DNA from 3 places in the Ancylobacter sp. IITR112 genome. Region 3 is predicted to be linked to each of the others. Evidence: predicted binding sites of a transcription regulator. Region 3 holds the regulator's gene; each other region holds the start of a gene.

The links. The regulator PhoB, encoded in region 3, activates phosphate uptake and scavenging genes when phosphate is short. The targets are predictions, from matches to a motif close to TGTCATNNANCTGTCAT.
Region 1: a site for PhoB is predicted at 2,962-2,978, ahead of AAC979_RS14660 (YdcH family protein). Genes of this name have one in related genera too.
Region 2: a site for PhoB is predicted at 2,951-2,967, ahead of AAC979_RS00825 (Orn/Lys/Arg decarboxylase N-terminal domain-containing protein). Genes of this name have one in related genera too.

Annotation. Positions count from the first base shown of each region.
Region 1 is NZ_JBGCUS010000001.1:3,071,670-3,076,355, reverse strand. It holds gene AAC979_RS14670 (DUF1013 domain-containing protein) at 1-410, shown strand, start outside; gene AAC979_RS14665 (propionyl-CoA synthetase) at 491-2,419, opposite strand; gene AAC979_RS14660 (YdcH family protein) at 2,759-2,932, opposite strand; gene AAC979_RS14655 (YdcH family protein) at 3,140-3,346, shown strand; gene AAC979_RS14650 (peroxiredoxin) at 3,429-3,914, opposite strand; gene AAC979_RS14645 (protein-disulfide reductase DsbD domain-containing protein) at 4,047-4,686, opposite strand, start outside.
Region 2 is NZ_JBGCUS010000001.1:184,862-189,547, reverse strand. It holds gene AAC979_RS00830 (N-acetyltransferase family protein) at 1-523, opposite strand, end outside; gene AAC979_RS00825 (Orn/Lys/Arg decarboxylase N-terminal domain-containing protein) at 544-2,901, opposite strand; gene AAC979_RS00820 (ADP-ribosylation/crystallin J1) at 3,063-3,410, shown strand; gene AAC979_RS00815 (transposase) at 3,449-3,703, shown strand; partial or broken gene AAC979_RS00810 (IS5/IS1182 family transposase) at 3,621-3,812, shown strand; partial or broken gene AAC979_RS00805 (IS5 family transposase) at 3,776-4,216, shown strand; gene AAC979_RS00800 (CHAD domain-containing protein) at 4,227-4,686, opposite strand, start outside.
Region 3 is NZ_JBGCUS010000001.1:4,055,812-4,060,497, forward strand. It holds gene pstA (phosphate ABC transporter permease PstA) at 1-335, shown strand, start outside; gene pstB (phosphate ABC transporter ATP-binding protein PstB) at 344-1,165, shown strand; gene phoU (phosphate signaling complex protein PhoU) at 1,191-1,904, shown strand; gene phoB (phosphate regulon transcriptional regulator PhoB) at 1,939-2,640, shown strand; gene AAC979_RS19305 (bifunctional transcriptional activator/DNA repair enzyme AdaA) at 2,678-3,775, opposite strand; gene AAC979_RS19310 (polyhydroxyalkanoate depolymerase) at 3,843-4,686, opposite strand, start outside.

The DNA of each region.
Region 1 (4,686 bases), 980 kb from region 3:
CCAAGCGCCAGGATCGCCCGAACGCCATTCTCTGGCTGCTGCGCAACCACCCGGAGCTGAAGGACAGCCAGATCATGCGTCTGGTGGGCACCACCAAGACGACCATCGAGTCGATCAAGGAGCGGACCCACTGGAACGCCGCGCATCTGACGCCGATGGACCCGGTGACGCTGGGCCTGTGCTCGCAGATCGACCTCGACATCGAGGTGCAGCGCTCCTCCAAGGACCGCCCCGCCGCGGTGGCGCCGGCGGGCGACGAGACGACGCTGCTGCCGGTCGACCTGTCGGTCGGCGACGGACCGGAGCCGTTCGTGCCCAGCCGCAAGCCGCGCGAGGAAGCGATCGACCTGGAAACCGTGTTCGCCAAGCTCGGCGGCTCGCGCAAGAGCGAGGCCGAGGACGAGGAATGAGCCCCGCCTGCCGGCGAGCGGCCTGAACGAAAAAGCCCGGAGCGTCGCCGCTCCGGGCTTTTTCATGCGCGCGGACGCGGTCAGGCGGCAGGCGCACCGGCAAGGCCGCGCGCGCCGAGCGCGGCGGCGATCTCGTCCAGCGCGGCGGGATCGTCGATGGTCGCCGGCATGTTCCACGGCTCGGCATCGGCGATCTTCTTCATCGTGCCGCGCAGGATCTTGCCCGAGCGCGTCTTCGGCAGCCGGTTGACGGTGATGGCGAGCCGGAACGCCGCCACCGGGCCGATGCGCTCGCGCACCAGCGCGACGATCTCCTGCTCGATATCTGCGGGGGAGCGCGCCACCCCGGCCTTCAGCACCACGAAGCCGCAGGGCACTTCGCCCTTCAATTCGTCATGAATGCCGATGACCGCGCATTCCGCGACATCGGCATGGGCCGCCAGCACTTCCTCCATACCGCCGGTGGACAGGCGGTGGCCGGCGACATTGATGATGTCGTCGGTGCGGCCCATGATGAACAACTGGCCATTGGCATCGGTGAAGCCGGCATCGGCCGTCTTGTAATAGCCGGGGAAGTCGAGGAGATAGCTCTCGCGGAAGCGCTCATCCTGCCGCCACAGCGTCGGCAGGCAGCCGGGCGGCAGCGGCAGCTTGATGGCGATGGAGCCCATGCGGTCGGGCCCCACGGGATGCCCGCCCTCATCGAGAATATCGACCTGATAGCCGGGCATCGGCACGCCGGTGGAGCCGACACGGATCGGCAGGGCGCCGAGGCCAACGGGATTGCCGGCGATCGCCCAGCCGGTTTCGGTCTGCCACCAGTGATCGACCACCGGCACACCAAGGCGGGCCTTGGCCCATTCCACCGTGTCAGGATCGGCGCGCTCGCCGGCGAGGAACAGCGTGCGCAGGCTGGAGCGGTCATAGGCGCCCATCAGCCGGCCTTCCGGGTCTTCCTTCTTGATCGCCCGCAATGCGGTAGGCGCGGTGAAAAGCGCTGCCACCTTGTATTGCTCGATCACCCGCCAGAAGGCGCCGGCATCCGGGGTGCCCACCGGCTTGCCCTCATAGAGAACCGTGGTGCAGCCGGTGAGCAGCGGGGCGTAGACGATGTAGGAATGGCCGACCACCCAGCCAATATCCGAGGCCGACCAATAGACCTCGCCCGGCTGCACGTCATAAAGCCCCTGCATCGACCAGCGCAGCGCCACCATGTAGCCGCCGGTGTCGCGCACCACGCCTTTCGGTTTTCCGGTCGTGCCCGAGGTGTAGAGAATATAGAGCGGGTCGGTCGCTTCCACCGGCACGCAGGCGGGCCGCAGGTCCGCCGTCCGCGCTGCCTCGCGCCGCGTGGCCCAGTCATGATCGCGGCCGGCGACCAGCTTGGCCTCCACCTGCGGCCGCTGAAAGATGAGGCAGGCTTCCGGCCGGTGCTTCGCCATGGTGAGGGCGAGGTCGAGCAGCGGCTTGTACTGCACCAGCCGTGAGGGTTCGATGCCGCAGGAGGCGGAGAGCACCACCTTGGGCTGGGCGTCCTCGATGCGGCTCGCCAGTTCGGCGGCGGCGAAACCGCCGAACACCACCGAATGAACCGCGCCGATGCGGGCGCAGGCCAGCATGGCGAACACCGCTTCCGGGATCATCGGCATGTAGATGACGACGCGGTCGCCCTTCCCGACGCCGAGTTCGCCCAACACGCCGGCGAGCAGGCTCACCTCGTCCTTCAGTTCCGCATAGGTGACCGTGCGCTGCGCCCCGGCCACCGGGCTGTCGTAGAAAATCGCCGGCTGGGCGCCACGCCCGCCATCGACATGGCGGTCCACCGCATTCTGGCAGACATTGGTGGTCCAGCCGGGAAACCAGCGGCCATAAAGGCCGAGGGAGGCCTCGAAGACGCGCTCGCCTTCGCTCATCCAGTCGATGCCGCGGGCGGCGTCGCGCCAGAAACCCTCGGGGTCTTCGATGGAGCGGGCGTGAACGGACGGGTAGCGGCTGGCGGAACCAGTCATGGCAGGCGTCTCCCTCGGGAATGTTCTTGTTGGACGGTTTTTTATGGCCGTGAGATTTCGCCTTTCAGCGCCGTCTGGCAAGACGCTGAAATGCTTACGCCCTTCGTCGGGTTGGCGCGGCCGGCCGCTGCCGGGCGCACAAAACGAACCGCCGGCAGCGAGGCCGGCGGGTAGCTGTCGGATTCAATCGGGGAAATCGCCGGACCGGGCGGCCGGCGCCGCGATGAGCGTGCCCCGCGACAGGCGCGAGGGGCGGCGCACTCCTGCCAGCCGCAGCGGACCGCCGGGGGCGACGCCCCGCGCGGGCGCGCGGAGCCGGGATGAAGCGGGTTGTGAGGGCTAGTGTACCGTGCCCTTGCAGCGGGCGATCTCGTCCTTGAGGATCAGCTTGCGCCGTTTGAGATCAGCGATGCGGGTAGCGTCGGTCGCGGGACGGGTGATTTCTTCCCGCAATTGCTTTTCAAGTGCCTGGTGGCGACGTTCCAACTCGGCAACATGCGACTGCATGGTCATGGACAGTATCTCCTGTCTTCCGAAGCGAACGTCATCAGTCTGTCACGAGAGTCACGGGCTGTCGATGAAAGGATGTGCTGCACTGCAGCGCGGTCGCTCACAGTGTGGGGAGCCCGGCTGTTGCGGCCGGCCGCAGGGGCGGCGATACTCGTGCCAGACCCCGGCCGGGCCGGGGATGAGTCGGGTTCGGGCGGGCGTTTGACACAGATGACGGCGGAAGAGGAACGCGAGCTTCTGGCTCTTCTCGAGCGCTTGCGGCAGGAGCACCGCGATCTGGATGTCGCGATCCAGGCGCTGCAGGACATGCCGGGAAGCGACCAGTTGCAGCTCGCACGTTTCAAGAAGCGCAAGCTGCAGCTACGCGACCGCATCGGCTTCATCGAGGACCAGATCTGCCCCGACATCATCGCCTGAGCGGCGGGATGCTGCGGAGGGTGCCGGCAGACATGGAAATCCCGGCGCGGGGACGGGCCCCGGCCGGGATCGGCGCCACAGGTCAGAACTGCGTGAGCAGCACGTCGGCGTTGGTCTTGTCGGCCTTGCTGGGCACGTCCTCGACATTGAGGATCATCACCTCGCCGTCCTCGACCAGCATGGAATAGCGCTTGGAGCGAACGCCGAGACCCGCCGCCGCGGCGTCGAAGTCGAGGCCGATGGCCTTGGCGAATTCAGCATTGCCGTCCGACAGGAACACGATCTTGCCCTCGGCGTTGGAGGCCTTCTCCCACGCCGCCATCACGAAGGGATCGTTGACGGCGGTGACCGCGATGGTGCTCACGCCCTTGGCGAGGATTTCCTCGGCGCGGGCAATGAAACTCGGCAGGTGGTTCTTGTGGCAGGTGGGCGTGAAGGCGCCGGGAACGGCGAACAGCACGACCTTCTTGTTCTTGAAGATCTCGTCGGTGGATTTCGGCACCGGGCCGTCCTCGGTGGCCACCCGGAAGGTGACGCTGGGAAGCTGGTCGCCGACCTTGATCGTCATGGAAATGTCCTTTCATACGGCGGGAAGGGGTGGAACGGACCCGCCGAAGGGCCGCGCCGGACCGGGCCTGCCGCAACGGAGGGGCCCGGTCCGACGGTACCATACCGATTTCCCGCGTGCCGGGAAGCGGGTTCAGCGGGTGGAAAGCGGCGCGTCCACCTGGATCGCCCGGTCGCCATCGACGAGGGTGAAGCGGAGCTTGGCCGCCGCGACATCGGCCCCGCTGGGCACGCCGTCGACCGGCAGCACGAAGACGGCGCGCCCGTCCGGGCCGATCTCGCGCACCGGAAGCGGCAGCGCCCAGTCCTCGTTCGGCCCCTCGACGAAGAGATCGGCGGCGGGGTCGCTCACCTCGGCGACGACCCGGATGGCGGCGTTGTCGGCGGAGCCTTTCAGCTCGGCGGCGGCGATGCCGGGTTCGCCCTCGGCGCCGAGCGCGGCCGGGCGCGGCACCTGCGCCAGCGCCTGGGCAAGCGCAGCGGACGGCGTGCCGGCGCCGCCGGGCGGCAGCGTCAGATCGAGCGCCGCAGTGGCCGGCTGGCAGATCCTGCCGCAGACGGCGAAATCGAGATTGAGCTTCAGCTCGACCGGCTGAGCGCGGTCCTTCGGGACGATGCGCAGCGGCAGCACCACGTCGTGCTTGTAGCCGATGGAGTAGGAGCCGCCATCATCGAACCGCGTGGGGGCCGGCCACAGCACCTCCACCGCCTCGACATTGTGCGAGCCGGTCCAGTCGAAATGCGGCGGCACGCCGCTGTCGCCGGGATAGCGC
Region 2 (4,686 bases), 3.9 Mb from region 3:
TGGCGCCGGGCCCCAGAGAGCGCTGCACCATGACGCTGTCGGCCCAGCGGCCATAACGGTAGGCGACTGCGGGGAGAAACCCCACCCGGACAAAGCCGAACCGCTCATGGATGGCGAGCGAGGCGGTGTTGTCGCCGTCGATATAGCCGATCATCTGTCGGAAGCCGGCGGCCGCGCAGGCATCGATCAGGCTGCGCATGAGCCGGCTGCCGATGCCGTAGCCAATGTGCCGGTGGTGGACGTAGATGGAATGTTTGACGGTGTAGCGATAGGCCGGGCGCTTGCGGAACAGCACGACATAGGCATAGCCCACCACCTCGCCGTCCCGGACCGCGACGATGTGGGGAAAGCGGCGGTTCTTCAGGTTCTTGCGCCGCTCCCGCAGGTCGTCGGGCTGCGGCGTGTCATTGTCGTCCACCCCCTCCTCGACGCCACGGCGGATGTGATGGCGGTAGATTGCCAGCATGGCATCCACGTCGGAATCCCGCGTCGGGCGGACGATGACTGCGTTCTCCTGCTCCATGAACGAACCCGGACTCCCGCTTATTCCGCAATCACATAGGTATAGAGCCGGATACGACCGGCGCCATCGGTCTCGCGATAGACACCCTGGATCTCGACATCAAAGCCCGGAAACGTATTGAAGCAGGCCTCGAACATCCTGAGATAGTCGATCATCGGCTGGGCGCGCTCCGTGAGCCTCTCGCCGGGGACGATCGTGGCGATGCCCGGCGGGTAGACCACGAAGGGCGTGGTGGCGATACGCCCGGAAATGGCGTCGATGGGCAGGTAGTCCACATCGTTGCGCACGAGGCAGCGCGCCGCATCGTGGGGAGACAGCGCGATATCGGGCAGGTGCTCGGCCTTGAACTGCATGGCCTGCAACGCGCTGACATTGGCGCTGCGGAAGAAGCGGTGCATCTCCCCGCACAGGTCGCGCAGGCGCACGCCGTCATAACGCCCGGGCCGGCGCCGGTAGAATTCGGGGATCGCGTCTTCCAGCAGCGCGTTGTCATCATGCAGCTTCTTGAAGGCGACCAGACCGCTGATCAGCGTGCCGGCCTTGCTCGATTCAACGCCCGGGGTGAGCAGGAACAGCAGCGAATTGAGGTCGTTCTTCTCCGCGACGATGCGGTTCTCGCGCAGATATTGCGCGACCACGGGGGCCGGGATTCCGTGCTCCGCATAGGCGCCGGTGGAACGGTCGAAGCCGGGCGTCAGCAGCGTCAGCTTGTTGGGATCGGTCATGGCGAAGCCCGCCGCCATGCCGGCATAGCCGTGCCAGGCGGCCCCCGGCGTGAGGTGCCAGAAGGCCGGGTTGGTGGCGAGCTGGTCGGTGGAGACGCTCTCCCACGGCACGTCATGCACGGCGCCGGGGCTGGCGGCATCGGGAATCGCCACCCGGTCCGGTACGAAGGGCTCGAAGAACCAGCGGCGCTCGGGGCGCTGTTCCTTCTCCTCGAACTCCCGGCGCACCGCGCGGATCTTCTTGCGCAGCTCGATGCCGAGGCGGATCGTGTCGTCCCACAGCACTTCGCCGGAGCGTCCCTTCATCATCTGCGCGCCAACATCGAGCGAGGCGAACAGCGGGTAGAAGGGCGAGGTGGAGGCGTGCTGCATGAAGCTCTCATTGAAGCGCCGATGCTCCACGCGCCGCTTCTGCCCCTTGATATGCCGGTCCTTCATGTGGATCTGCGAGGCTTGGCTGAAGCTCGCGAGCTGCTTGTGGGTCGACTGGGTGGCGATGATGCCCGGCGCGTCCGGTCCCAGATCCTTCAGCCCCATGGCGAAGCGCCCGGCATAAAGCGGGTGGAACTTCATGAAGCCTGCCCAGGCCTCGTCGAACATGATGTAGTCGCACAGATGCCCGATCTTCCCGAGGATCATCTCGGCATTGTGGATCGTGCCGTCATAGGTGCATTGCTCGACGACGGCGACGCGGAACGGCCGCGGCTTCTGCCAGGCCTCGGGGTCGGTGACCAGCGGATGGGTGCGGATGCGCTCGCGCAGCGCCTCCTCGTCCAGCGCCGCGACATCCATGGGGCCGATCAATCCCCAGGCATTGCGCACGGTCGGCACATAGACCGGAATGCCGCCGGAGATCATCAGCGCGCCATGATGGGCGGCCTTGTGGTTGTTGCGGTCGAACAGCACGAGGTCGCCATCGGTCACGAGGGCGGAGAGCGCGACCTTGTTCGAGGTCGAGGTGCCGTTGAGCACGAAATAGGTCTTCTCGGCCCCGAAGATCTTGGCCGCTTCCTTCTGCGCCGCGAGGGCCGGCCCCTCATGGGTCAGAAGATCGCCGAGATCGAGTACGGAGTTGTCGAGGTCGTCGCGAAACACCGCCTCGCCCAGGTGCTCCATGAACACCCGGCCGATCGGGCTGCGCGAGTAGAACACGCCGCCATTATGCCCGGGGCAGGTCCAGAGCTGGTTGCCCTCCTCGGCATAATCCACCAGCGCGCCGAAGAAGGGCGTCTTCAGCGTCTCGGCATATTGCTTGAGCCGGCTGATGAGGTTCTTGGCGATGAAGGCGGGGGTTTCCTCGGAGAGGAAGACATAGCCGTCGATGAAATCCAGCACCTCGACCGGCACGTCTTCGAAGCGCTTGCGGCGGATCAGCAGGATGATCGGGAAGTCCAGGCCGCGCCGGCGCATCAGGTTGATAAGGGCGGCGGTCTTACCCTCCATACCCTTCTTGCCCCAATCCACCATCATGCAGCCGATGGCGGCGTCGGTTTGCACCGCAATCTCCGCGTCCTCGATGGTGCGGGCGCGCACCACCTCGAAGCCGGAGCTCTCGATCTCCGCGACGATCTGGTGATAGCGGGCGCCTTCCAGATCGTCCGCATCGAAGGCGGGGGTCGCGAAAAGGAAGTTGAAGCGTTTGAAATAGTCCATCCGGGCATCCCCTCCTGTTCGGCGTTGACGCGACGTTTCGACGTGCCTCATGACGACAGCACGACAACGCGGTGACAAGCCGAGACGGAGGGAGCTAGGCCGTGAACTCATAAGTGCGGTGGACGGTGGAAAGGTGACACTCGACCGGCTAACGTCGCACCATGAAGCATGACACGATCACACTGTGGCGGCCGGTTGGCCCAGCCGAACTCGCGCTTATCCGCGAAAGCGATATGCGCTCGTTCCCACCGCGACTGCCGGATCAGCCGATCTTCTATCCCGTGCTGTCAGAAGACTATGCAATCAGGATCGCTCGCGATTGGAATGTGCCTCAAAGCGGTGCAGGGTTCGTCACGCGCTTTGAGGTGCGCCGTGACTTCTTGAAGCAATACGACGCGCAGGAAGCAGGTGGTCGCGCGCTACGAGAATACTGGATACCCGCGGAAGAGCTGGAAATGTTTAACGCCGCTATCGTCGGGCCTATCGAGGTGGTGAGAGAGTTCCGCTGAGGCTTTCATATTGCGGCGAAGTCTGATTCAGACTTCGCATGATCCGATATGATTTGACCGACTTCGAATGGCGCGCGATCGAGCCGCTGTTGCCCAACAAGCCGAAAGGAGTGCCGCGTGTCGATGATCGACGTGTGCTCAACGGCATCTTCTGGGGCGCTCCGATCGGGAGCGCCGTGGCGAGACCTCCCCGAGCGATACGGCCCACGAACCACCTGCTACAATCGCTTCGTCCGATGGCGGAAAGCGGGTGTGTGGGACCGCCTCATGGACGCTGTCACCAAAGCCCATGACGGCAAGGTGCAGATGATCGACACCTCCATCGTTCGCGTCCATCAGCAGGGTGCGACGGCAAAAAGGGGGATCGAGATCATTGTCTCGGTCGTTCCCGAGGCGGGCTGACAACCAAAATCCACGCTCTTGTTGATGCCCAAGGCAGGCCGATCAAACTGACGCTCACTGCTGGGCAGAAGAGCGACATCGCCTCAGCTCCGGACATGATCGCCGACCTACCGGAAGGCGCCATGCTGCTGGCCGACAAGGGCTATGACGCCAACGCGCTGCGCGTTGCCGTCAGCGGACGCAAGGCATGGGCCAACATCCCACCCAAAGCCAACCGCACTGAGCCGATCTGCTTCAGCCCGTTCCTCTACAAAGCGCGGAACTTGGTCGAGCGCTTCTTCAATAAGGCCAAGCAGTTCCGTCGCATTGCGACACGATACGACAAGCTGGCCGAGAACTACCTCGCCGCCTTCAAACTCGTCGCAATTCGCATCTGGCTACGCGTTAATGAGTCTAGGTCCTAGGGTAGCCCGCCTAGCCGAGCCAGAACGGCTCGGCGTCGATGAATTTGCGCCAGCTGCGCCGAAGGGACTCGGCGGTCTCGATGCGGTCGCGCCCCTGCCAGCCGGTGATCGCGCCGATGGCCTTGTGGACCTGCGGCAGCGACGTGCCCTCCTCCACCTCGCGCAGCAGCGCCTGGGTGGTGGTGATGTCGTTGTCGATGCCGAGAATGTCCTGCAGCCGCGACATCCGCTTCAGATATTTCCGGGCGGCGCCCTCACAGTCGTAAAGCGGCAGCAGAAACTCCGCCGTGTAGCGCAGCTTTTTCAGCGTCAGGCGCAGCTCATGCCGTGCCGTCGGCCGCAACTTACGGAAATTGTGGCCCTGTTTCAGCGCCTTGCGGTGCAGGCGCGCCAGCCCGCGCCCGGCGAACTCGCGCGCCGGCTGGGTGAGCACGGCGAGAGCATCAATGCCGATATCGTTGCGCCAGCTT
Region 3 (4,686 bases):
GCGAAGCCGCCTTCGCCCTCGGCGCCCCGCAGTGGAAGGTCGTCACCTTCGTCACCTGGCGCGCCGCCCGGGCGGGCATCGTCACCGGCATCCTGCTCGCCGTTGCCCGCGCCGCCGGCGAGACCGCGCCGCTGCTGTTCACCTCGCTCGGCAATAATGGCTGGTCGGTCAGCCTCGATGCGCCCATGGCCAGCCTGCCGATCGCGATCTATCAATATGCGGCCAGCCCCTTCGAGGACTGGGTTGCGCTGGCCTGGGCCGGCGCCCTGCTCATCACCGTCGGGGTGCTGACCCTGAACATCCTTTCCCGCCTCGTCCTGGCGAAGATGAAGTGAGACGGACCATGAACTTCGCACCTGAAACGTCGATCGACATCGCCTCCGCCGTCAACCGCGCCACCGCGCCGGCGGCCGAAGCCAAGCTCAAGGTCGAGAAGCTGAACTTCTTCTACGGCGACAACCACGCGCTGAAGAACATCAATTTCGAGATCCCGGAAAAGCGCGTCACCGCGATGATCGGGCCCTCGGGCTGCGGCAAGTCCACGCTGCTGCGCATCTTCAACCGCATGTACCAGCTCTATCCCGGCCAGCGCGCGGAAGGGAAGATCCTGTTCGACGGCGCGGACCTGCTGAGCAAGGATCTCGACTCCACCGTGGTGCGCTCGCGCATCGGCATGGTGTTCCAGAAGCCGACGCCCTTCCCGATGTCGATCTACGACAACATCGCCTTCGGCGTGCGCCTGCATGAGCGCCTCTCCAAGGCGCAGATGGACGAGCGTGTCGAGTGGTGCCTGCGCAAGGCGGCGATCTGGGAGGAGACCAAGGACCGGCTCCACACTTCCGCGCTCGGCATGTCCGGCGGCCAGCAGCAGCGCCTGTGCATCGCCCGCACCATCGCGGTGCGGCCGGAAGTGATCCTGCTCGACGAGCCCACCTCGGCGCTCGACCCGATCTCCACCTCGAAGATCGAAGATCTGATCGACGAGCTGAAGCAGGAATTCACCATCGTCATCGTCACCCACAACATGCAGCAGGCGGCGCGCTGCGCCGACATCACCTCGTTCTTCTATCTCGGCGAGCTGATCGAGGTCGCCGCGTCGAACGAGATTTTCACCAACCCGCGCGAAGCCCGCACCCGCGACTACATCACCGGCCGGTTCGGTTGAGCCCGCGACGAGAGAGGCCTGCCCCATGACCGAACATATCGTCTCGTCATTCGACACCGACCTCAAGGAACTCGGCCGCAGCGTCGTCGAGATGGGCGGACAGTCCGAGCGCCTCGTCGCCGATTCCGTGCAGGCGCTGGTCAAGCGCGACACGGAACTGGCGCAGAAGGTGATCGTGCTCGACGGTCCGGTCGACCTGCTGCAGCGCGAGATCGAGGAAAAGGCGGTGCTCATCATCGCCCGTCGCCAGCCGCTGGCCGGCGACCTGCGCGAGATCGTCGCGGCGATGCGCATCGCCAATGATCTCGAGCGCATTGGCGACCTCGCCAAGAACACCGGCAAGCGTGTGCTCGCCCTCACCGGCGAGTTCCACCCGCAGAAGCTGGTGCGCGGCGTGGAGCACATGTCCACCATCGTGCTCGAACAGCTCAAAGTGGTGCTCGACGCCTATGCCACCCGCGACGAGACGCGGGCGCTGGAAGTCTGGCAGCGCGACGGCGAGGTCGATGTGCTCTACACCTCGCTGTTCCGCGAACTCCTCACCTATATGATGGAGGATCCGCGCAACATCTCGCTGTGCACGCATCTGCTGTTCTGCGCCAAGAACATCGAGCGCATCGGCGACCACGCGACCAACATCGCCGAGACCATCCACTATCTTGTGACCGGCCAGCTTCTCACCGAGGAGCGTCCCAAGCAGGACACCAGCAGCCTGACCAGCGTCGCGTTCCCGGCCTGACGCCGGCGACCCGCGACCGCTCGGGAACGACATCATGCCCACCAACATACTGATCGTGGAGGATGAGGAGCCCCTCACCCTCCTGCTCCGCTACAATCTCGAATCCGAAGGCTATTCGGTCGATAATGTCGGGCGGGGCGACGAGGCGGAGACAAGGCTGCGCGAAAGCGTGCCGGACCTCCTCATCCTCGACTGGATGCTGCCCGGCCTCTCCGGCATCGAACTGTGCCGCCGCCTGCGCGCCCGGCCGGAAACCGAGCGGATGCCGATCCTCATGCTCACCGCCCGCGGCGAGGAGACCGAGCGCGTGCGCGGTCTCGCCACCGGTGCGGATGACTATGTGGTGAAGCCGTTCTCCGTCCCCGAGCTGGTGGCCCGGGTGCGGGCGCTGCTGCGCCGCGCCAAGCCGGAGCACATCTCCACCTTGCTGCGGGCCGGCGACATCGAGCTCGACCGCGAGACCAAGCGCGTGCACCGCGCCGGGCGGGAACTGCATCTCGGCCCGACGGAATTCCGCCTGCTGGAATTTCTCATGCAGTCGCCCGGCCGGGTCTATTCGCGCGAGCAGTTGCTCGACGGCGTGTGGGGGCAGGACGTTTATATCGACGAGCGTACGGTCGATGTGCATGTCGGCCGGCTGCGCAAGGCGCTCAACCGTCCGCGCCAGCCGGACCCGATCCGCACCGTGCGCGGCTCCGGCTATTCCTTCAACGAGATGTTCGCCCGCGCGCACTGAGCGCGGGCGAGCCGCCGGCCGGTCACCGCCCGCCGCCTCAGGCTGTGCGTGCCGGCGCGGCGCGGTAGTGCGCCTCGATTTCCAGCAGGCGCTGCTTGCGCCACAGCCCGCCGCCATAGCCGGTGAGGGCGCCGTCAGTACCGAGCACACGGTGGCAGGGGATGATGAGCGCGAGCTGGTTGGCGCCGTTCGCCCGCGCCACGGCGCGGATGGCGGAGGGCGCGCCGATCCGGCGGGCGATGTCGGCATAGCTCGCCGTCGCGCCGGCCGGTATGCGCCGCAGTTCCGCCCAGACGGCGCGGGTGAAGGCGCTGCCGTCGAGCGCGACAGGCGTGGCAAACTCCGCCGACCGGCCGGCGAAATAGGCCGCGAGTTCGGCGCGGATGCTCTCCGTTGGCGCATAGCTGCCGATCCCCAGCTCCCCCTTCGCGCCCTTGCGCAGCCGGGTGATCTCCGCCGGCAGGCCGCGCCGCTCAACGAATTCGAGCAGGTGGAGATGGGTGGCGCTGGAAATCGCGATCATGTCGCCGAGCGGCGTGCCGATCCAGTCGGCGAGCAGCCGCCCCTCGCCGGCGATCTCGCCCGGTGCGCAGCCGATCAGCCGGGCGAAGGCGGCGCGGAAGGCGCTGGCGGACTGGAAGCCGGCCTCCTGCTGCGCGGCGATGACCGATCCGCCGAGCGCCAGCGTCTCGAAGCCCTCGCGCAGCCGCCGGTGCCGGGCCATGTCGAGAAAGGTCATGCCGAATTGCCGCTTGAAGGCACGGCGGACGGTGGAGAGGTCATAGCCCATGCGGGTGATGTCGTCCTCGCCGAAGCGATAGGCCGGGCGCGCGTCGAGCGCGGCGAGCAGCGCCGCGATCATCGGGTCCGCCTCAGCGGCGGGCCGCAGCGGATGGCAGCGCTTGCACGGGCGGAAGCCAGCTTCGATGCAGGCGCCGATGGTGGGGCGGAAGCTGCAATTCTCGATCAGCGGCTTGCGCGCCGGGCAGGTGAGCCGGCAAAAGATGCCCGTCGTGGCGACGCAGACATAGGCGCGCCCCTCATAGCGCGCGTCACGCGCCAGCAGCGCCTGATAGAGCGTGGCGGCGTCCGGCAAGGTGAGGTCGAACAGGTCGTGCAGGGTTTCGGTCGGCATGGCCCGACGCTAGCACCGCGCCGGCACCGGCGCCGCCGGAAAACGGGCGGTTATTTTCCCGGCGCCCTCAACTTTCCGGCTGGTTGTGCCCCTTCTTCGGCCAGTTATGCGAGAGCACAAAGTCGGAGATGCGCGGGGCGATTTCGGCGCGGAAGCGCGAGCCGTTGAACACGCCGTAATGGCCCACGGTCGGCTGCAGGTAATGCGCCTTCATGTCGTCGGCGAGCCCGGAGCACAGGGTTTGCGCCGCCCGCGTCTGGCCGATGCCGGAAATGTCGTCATTCTCGCCCTCGACGGTGAGCAGCGCGACATTGCGGATCTTCGACGGATCGACCCTGGCGCCGCGATGGGTCATCAGCCCGCGCGGCAGCGCATGGTCGATGAACACGGTCTGCAGCGTCTGCAGGTAATATTCCGCCGGCAAATCCATGACCGAGAGATATTCGTCGTAGAACTCGCGGTGCTTGGCGGCGGAATCGCCGTCGCCCTTGACGAGGTGGCCGAACATGTCGGCATGGGCTTTCAGATGGCGCTCCAGATTCATCGCCATGAAGCCGTGCAACTGGAGAAAGCCGGGATAGACCTGCCGCATCACCCCGGCATTGGGCCAGGGCACGGTGGTGATGACATTGCGCTGGAACCACTCGATGCCGCGCTCTTCCGCGAAATGGTTCACCGCCGTCGGGCTTTCGCGCGTGTCGATCGGCCCGCCCATCAGCACCATGGAAGCCGGCACGTCGGGGTCGCCCATCTCTTCCATCCGCGCCACGGCGGCGAGCACCGGCACGGCCGGCTGGCAGACCGCGAGCGCATGCACCCCGCCACCGAGATGGTGGAAGATGTCGATGACGTAGTCGATATAGTCGTCGAGGCTGAACGGCCCCTCCGACACCGGCACGTTGCGCGCGTCC